DNA from 2 places in the Paeniglutamicibacter sp. GQ140 genome. Region 1 is predicted to be linked to the other one. Evidence: riboswitches for the same ligand, from Rfam matches in the RefSeq annotation. Region 1 holds a riboswitch; the other holds the start of a gene.

The links. A riboswitch is a leader RNA that binds a small molecule or an ion and turns the genes downstream of it on or off. The one in region 1 is predicted to bind cyclic di-AMP.
Region 2: another riboswitch for cyclic di-AMP. It lies ahead of AC6CHY_RS09840 (C40 family peptidase); the one in region 1 lies ahead of AC6CHY_RS08665 (M23 family metallopeptidase).

The regions. Positions count from the first base shown of each region.
Region 1 covers NZ_JCAXDW010000005.1:49,008-52,389, forward strand. Annotated here, with positions in the region: gene AC6CHY_RS08660 (hypothetical protein) at 1-712, opposite strand, end outside; cyclic di-AMP (ydaO/yuaA leader) riboswitch at 1,555-1,729, shown strand; gene AC6CHY_RS08665 (M23 family metallopeptidase) at 1,817-2,770, shown strand; gene AC6CHY_RS08670 (CPBP family glutamic-type intramembrane protease) at 3,127-3,382, shown strand, end outside.
Region 2 covers NZ_JCAXDW010000005.1:313,227-316,608, reverse strand. Annotated here, with positions in the region: gene AC6CHY_RS09850 (iron-dependent transcriptional repressor DtxR) at 1-57, shown strand, start outside; cyclic di-AMP (ydaO/yuaA leader) riboswitch at 150-324, shown strand; gene AC6CHY_RS09845 (M23 family metallopeptidase) at 412-1,335, shown strand; cyclic di-AMP (ydaO/yuaA leader) riboswitch at 1,455-1,616, shown strand; gene AC6CHY_RS09840 (C40 family peptidase) at 1,622-2,452, shown strand; gene AC6CHY_RS09835 (DUF305 domain-containing protein) at 3,058-3,382, shown strand, end outside.

The DNA of each region.
Region 1 (3,382 bases):
GACGTGCTGCGACTCCAAGTGTCGCCAGTCCCCAGATCAGCCACCCACCGTAGACGAGCACGCCTAGCAAGGGTCCTTCGTTCGACGCGTGGGCAAGCGATGAGTGAAGACCCGCCGTGCCGAGCCCGATCAGCGTCAGGCCGCCGGCAGCTGCAGTGGGGTGTGCCCACCGCGGGGCATCGCGCCGCCACCACCGCAAGGCCACCACCGTCGCCGCCGTCCCGATCACGGCAAGTCCCACCGGCGCAAGATAGGCCCCATCCACTGCGTGGGAGCCCTCGGGCGCCAGCCACTTTCCGCCTGCAACCCAGAGGGTCTTGAGGCCGGGATAAACCAGGGCAACGGTGATACCGAGCAAGGCAACCCATCTGGGAGTCTCCAAGGGAAAGCCGGCGGCCGTGCGCAGCGGGCGCCACTGGACCCATGCTGCAATGATCGTGGCGGTGGCCGCGAGGGACACCAGCAACGAAAACAGGTCCATCGGAAAGGGGATTGCACCCGCCGCGCGCAGCAGGTGGAACACGAGGGCGACAGCGGGCGGCCCCAGGAACACCGTTGCCAATACACACAATGGCTTGCAATACCGGACCGATGCGGAGGCAAGGAGGACAAGGATGCCGCCCACCAGTGGGGCCCAGACCGGGGCGAACCGGTCAACATAATCCGGCTGCCCCGACACGACCAGTACCGCACCCAATACGGCTGTCAGCACGGCGCTGGCACCTGCCAATGACGTGCGGCGCACTCGGGCGAGGGGTCGGTGAACGCCCAACCCGTCGGAAGGTGGTTCAAGCCGGCCGAGGCGGCGGGCAGCCTTTGCAAGTCGCTCTGCATGAACCCTCTGCAAGTGCGCGAAGGGGGAATTCGGCATTGTCTGCTCCTGGTGATGAGAGGAGTGCCGCCTGCTTGCGGTAGGGCACGTGCCAATCATGAGTCAGCATATCCCCGAGGCGACCATGCACCCACGACTAGTGGCTCGGCTCCGGGAACCATCGGTCCCAAGCATGGGAAGGCCGGCTCTGGCGTCGGGCCCTCTGGAACCCATGTTCCGAGCCCTTGCCGCCGTCCAAGTCGCCGCTGTCCATTGCTCGCATCCTTGGGATCCTGGCCTCAGACCCTGGCTGGGGGCCATCTCTTCCACGCAGTGCCATGACTCTGCTCAATTGGTGGGCCGTTCGGCCCGTCGACCAACGTGAATGGGGGGCATCAGCACCGCTGCAGACCCGGAACCACCGTATTCTTGATCACTTCTACGATGCAGTCCCGCGCGCCCATGCGGCCAAAATCAACCGGGTGGAACCCGCGTCGCTGGCGCAGCCCAACGAGTGCGGCATTTCGCCCGGGGGCCTAGTCACCACGAAAAAGGTTGATCATACAACATTATCCGGGCGCAGGGATCGAGGGCGCGCTGGAGCTCCCGACCGACGTCTGGGCCCGCGTGTTTGTCCGCCGCATGGATTGATAACGAAATTGTAACTTTTGCATATGCCCCCGTAGGGTTTTAGGTCAGGTTGCACTTACGCAACCCAGTCCCGATCCGGTTCGCAGAACCCTACCGGTGGATCGCGGAGCAAGGATTCCCGGTAGGGGCGGAGGACCCATTCAACCGATCCTGGTCTTGGACCACGGATCTTGGGGTGAAGCGGAGTCCGTCCAGGCGGGCTCGGCCGAGTTGATCTCATGACTCGAATCCGACAGCTAACTTCGCAGGCGATACATGAGAGGTAATCATTTGACCCAGCACTTTAATTCCGGGCGCCGCCGCGCGCCCAGCCCAGTTGACGCTTCGCCTGCCAACGGTTCACCAGAGCAGACGGTGGACACCGCATTGAACGGCGAAAACACTTCCCGACGTCCCGGCCGACGCGCACTAGGCGCGGTCCCGGATGCCGTCGAGGCCCAGGATGCAACGCAGTACGCCGGCCGCCGTTTTGTCGCCGGCCTGCGCTATGGAGCGTCCCCGGACGCGGCATCCAGCGCTGCCCCCGCCATCCCTTCCGCACCTGTCGCACAGTCGGTGCCGCAGGCGATGCCTGCCGAAGCCGACGAGCTGCACAACGACCTGAAGGTCTCGGCGCGCACCAAGCGCCCCCGCCTCGGGCTCGTGCACAAGCTCGCCGCCGTCGCCGCCGTGTCCGGCCTGGCATTCGCCGCCGCCCCCGCACAGGAAGATGCGGAAGTTGTCCCGGAGCCCCAGCGCGTCGCCCAGACCGCTGTCGCAGATGTCAGGGCCCCGGCCAACGACAAGCTCACGGTCAAGCGCGCCTCGGTGACCAGCAAGTACGTCAAGAAGGAAAAGCCGGCACCCGTCACCACCGCCGCCGCCGGAAAAGTCACCACGGAAGAGAAGCCGGCACCCGCTGCCGCCGCTTCCGCCGGAAAAGTCACCCGGCTCGCCCAGCCGGTGGACAGCATCCGGTTGACGTCGCGCTTCGGTTTCCGCAAGAACCCGACGGGCCCCGGCTACATGAACCACAACGGCCTGGACTACGCCGTTCCCATGGGAACGCCCATCAAGGCCACCGCCGCCGGCACCGTGGTGCAGGCCGAATGGGCCGGACACTCCGGCTTCCGCGTGGAGATCGACCACGGTAACGGGCTGCACACCAGCTACAACCACAACTCGGCCCTCAAGGTGTCCGTGGGCCAGAAGGTCCAGACGGGCGAAACCGTCTCCCTTGCGGGCAGCACGGGCAATTCCACCGGGCCGCATTTGCACCTCGAGGTCATCGTCAACGGCAAGTGGGTCAACCCGGAGGGCTGGCTATAACGACAGAGTCACGCCAGCCTGTGGCGGACTTGACCATCTCTGCCTAGCGCGGGATCTGCGCCCTTTTCCTAAGGGGGCGGCCGCGAGGGTCCGTCCACGGATGCAACGTGGCTCGAAGCCGGCACAGGGGGCGATGGCCTGACCGGGTTCTGCGTGGTCTGCCGTGTGGCTCCCGGTGGTTCCATGGCGGCGGCAACGTGTCCGCGATGCCGGGCATGGCTTCTGTCCCGTGCAGCGACCAGGTGGCAGGACCCTGCAGATGGGCATGTCCCTCGATGACGACACGTTTTGGTCGGGCTCGGCCAAGTGCGGCGTCAATGCTTTTGTGCTGCGGGCGGTGCTGGCATGCTGGTGGTGTGAGACCGATCCTGGCTGATCCACCCCGTACCGCCCTCAGTTGGAAAGTGCTGCCGGCAGCGCTGCTCTCGACCTCCGGAGTGCTGCTTTTTGGCGTTGGCAACGACCCGGCGGGCTACGGCCTGCTCGCCTTGAGCCTGCTCACGGCGGCAGTTATCGACCGCAGGCTCGCACGCCACCTTGCCCTCATCGCGGCGGGACTGGCGATCATCAGCCTTGTTCCGCTAAATGCCGATTTGAGCATCCAGCACATGA
Region 2 (3,382 bases), 260 kb from region 1:
GCGCTGGAGCTTCCGACCGAAGTCAGCGCCCATGTGTTTGTCCGCCGCATGGATTGATAACGGAATTGTAACTTTGGCATAAATCCCGGTAGTGTCTTACGTTGGGTTGCACTTAGGTAATCCAGTCCCGATCCGATTCGCATAACCCTACCGGCGGATCGCGGAGTCAGAATTCCCGGTAGGGGCGGAGGACCCAATCAACCGTTCCTGGTCTTCGACCATGGATCTTGGGGTGAAGCTGAGTCCGCCTTGGTGGGCTCTGCCGAGTTGATCTCATGACTCGAATCCGACAGCTAACTTCGCAGGCGATATATGAGAGGTTGACATTTGACTCAGCAGCACACTGCCGGTCGCCGACGTGCGTCCGGTCCCGTTGATGCTTCGCCTGCTGAAGGCTCAATAGAGCAGATCGTGGACACCGCCCTGAGCGGTGAAACTACTTCCCGACGTGCCGGTCGACGCGCCCTGAGCGTGGTCCCGGATTCCGTTGAGGCCCAGGATGCCACGCAGTACACCGGCCGCCGCTTTGCGGCCGGCCTGCGTTACGGCGCATCCCCGGACGCGGCAGCCATTGCCGCAACCGAAATTCCCGTCGCCCTGGCTGCGCCCGCCGCACCGATTGCCGCTCCGGCCGAAGCCGACGAGCTGGATGACGTCCTGAAGCTCGCGCCCCGGCCGCAACGCCCCCGCATCGGGTTCACGCACAAGCTTGCCGCAGTCGCCGCAGTGTCCGGCCTTGCATTCGCTGCCGCCTCACCCGCGAAGGATGCCGAGACGGCAACCGCGGGCACCGAGCGCGTCGCCCAGTCCGTCGTGGTTGACGTCAAGGCCCCGGCCGACGATCAGGTGAAAATCGAGCGAGCCTCGCTGACCAGTGAATTCACCGAGGAAGACAAGCTGGCAACAATCATGACCGCTGCCGGTGGAGATGTCACCAAGATCGCTGCCGGCGGGGTCTTGGCCCAGCCGGTGGACAACATTCGCCTGACCTCGCGCTTCGGATTCCGCAAGAATCCAACGGGCCCGGGCTTCATGAACCACAATGGCCTGGACTACGCCGTGCCGATGGGCACCCCGATCAAGGCCAGCGCCGCCGGCACCGTGGTGCAGGCCGCCTGGGCCGGACACTCCGGTTTCCGCGTGGAGATCGACCACGGCAACGGCTTGCACACCAGCTACAACCACAACTCGGCCCTGAAGGTCTCAGTGGGACAAAAGGTCAAGCGCGGCGATGTCGTCTCCCTGAGTGGCAGCACGGGCAATTCAACGGGCCCCCACCTGCACCTTGAGGTCATCGTCAACGGCAAGTGGGTCAACCCCGAGGGCTGGTTATAACGGCAATTGTCACCGTTCCGTGATCAGAACGTGACTTTTGGATTCGCTTCATATATTCTAAGTAAGTGATCAGGGAACAACCCTGCTCACCGCCGCGGGAAGTGCCGAGCACTGCCAGCCCACGGTGTCCGTTCAAAACTCGTTTGGCAGTGGCGGGGGACCCACTTTCGGTTTCCACACCAGGAAGCCTTGGGGTTAAGTGGTTCGGCCTGGCGGCCGGATTGCCGAGTGACTCCCACTCGAACCCGACAGCTCACCTCGCAGGCATCAGGAGAGGCATTACTACGTGACTACACGTCAAGCATTGGGCCGCCACCGCGCGACCCCGGTTCGGACCAACCCACTCGAATCCATCTCGAAGGCTGTTGCCTCGAATGCTGGATCCGTTGGCCGCCAGGCAGCAGTCATTGCAGCCGCATCCGGCCTGGTACTGACTTTGGGCGTTCCGGCCCAGGGCGATGTTTCCCGCGAAGCAAGCGCGGTTCCCGTTGAAGGCCTCTCCGCAGAGCGCGTAGCCGTCAAGGCCGTTTCGGTCTCGGCTTCCAAGGCCAAGGACCTGAACATCGAGCGCGCGGCGTTCACCTCCAAGCCAGCACCGGCTCCGGTCGTCATCGCCGTGGCCAATGAGGTCTCGACTCGCTCCAACAACACCGCCCCGGAGACCCGTTCCAGCAACAGCTCGGACGCCTTCGCACCGGTCACGCGCTCGAACCGCGATAGCGCTCCGGCGGCCTCGGCCCCGAAGCCCAAGAGCGAATCGATGAACACCGCCAACCTCTCGGGCATCGCGGCTACAGCGGCCAAGTACGTCGGCGTCCCCTACGTATGGGGCGGCAACACCCCGTCGGGCTGGGATTGCTCCGGCTTCGTCAAGTATGTCTACGCACAGCACGGCATCAACATCGCCCGCGGCACCTCGGCAATCCGCGCCTCCGGCCAGTTCGTGCGCACCAGCTCCCCGAAGCCGGGCGACCTGGTCTTCCAGAACGGTGGCGGCCACGTCGGCATCTACCTCGGTGGCGGCAAGATGATCGGTGCACAGAACCCGACCGTCGACACCATGCTCCACGACGTCTCCCGCAACCCCCTCTACGGTTACTACACCCTCAAGGGCTAAGTTCAAGCGTTCCAAGGCCCCCGGGTGATCCGCAAGGATCGAGCGGGGGCCTTGTTGTTTAAAACGGCAATCCCGATGGAGCAATACCCCGGATGGGTATATGGTTGGTGATGTGAAAATGTTGCAATCAGGCTCCGCATCGTGGTCAGGGCGACCTTGGGTTCGCTCGCTCCTGCTGTGCATATTCTTTCTGGGCCTGTTTTCCATGCACGTCCTGGGCGCGGCCTGGGGCTCCGCTTCCGGACACGAAGGTCGCGACGGGAGTCATTCAAGTGGCACTCACGTCACAGTCTCCGTCGATCCCGGTGCGGGCCCCGAAAGTCTGACCACGATCCAGGCCCCGGGGCACATCGAAGTGGTGGGGCTTGGCGAATGCACCGTCGCCGGGGCGTGTGCCTTGTGTCTGTTGCTGGCCTTCAGGCTCGCCCGGCCCGTACCGGGAGCCAAGGTGTCTCGCGCCTGGCCCCTGAGCCGGTTCCTCGGGGTGCTCCCGCGGATGGACTATATCCCCGCCGGCCCCTCGCCATTGCGGCTCGGCATCAGCCGAAGATGAGAGGTCCGGACGCACCGGACCAGATTTCTCATCCATACGCAAGGAAAAGCCGTTGAAGAATACCAAGACCACATTGTCGATTTCCGCTGCCTTCCTGGCAGGATCCGTACTGCTGGCTGGCTGCGCGACTGCCGGAACGGAGCACACCGGCACGGATCACGCGGCGGGGACGGAAGCCTCCCGGCAGGCGCCTGTCGAGGCGCACAACAGCGCCGACACGATGTTCGCGCAAATGATGATCCCGCACCACGAACAGGCGGTGGAGATGAGCGAGATCATGCTGGACAAGGCCTCAGTGAGCCCGGAACTTGCCAAGCTGGCCACCCAGATCAAGGATGCGCAGGCACCGGAAATCTCGTTGATGGAATCCTGGTTGA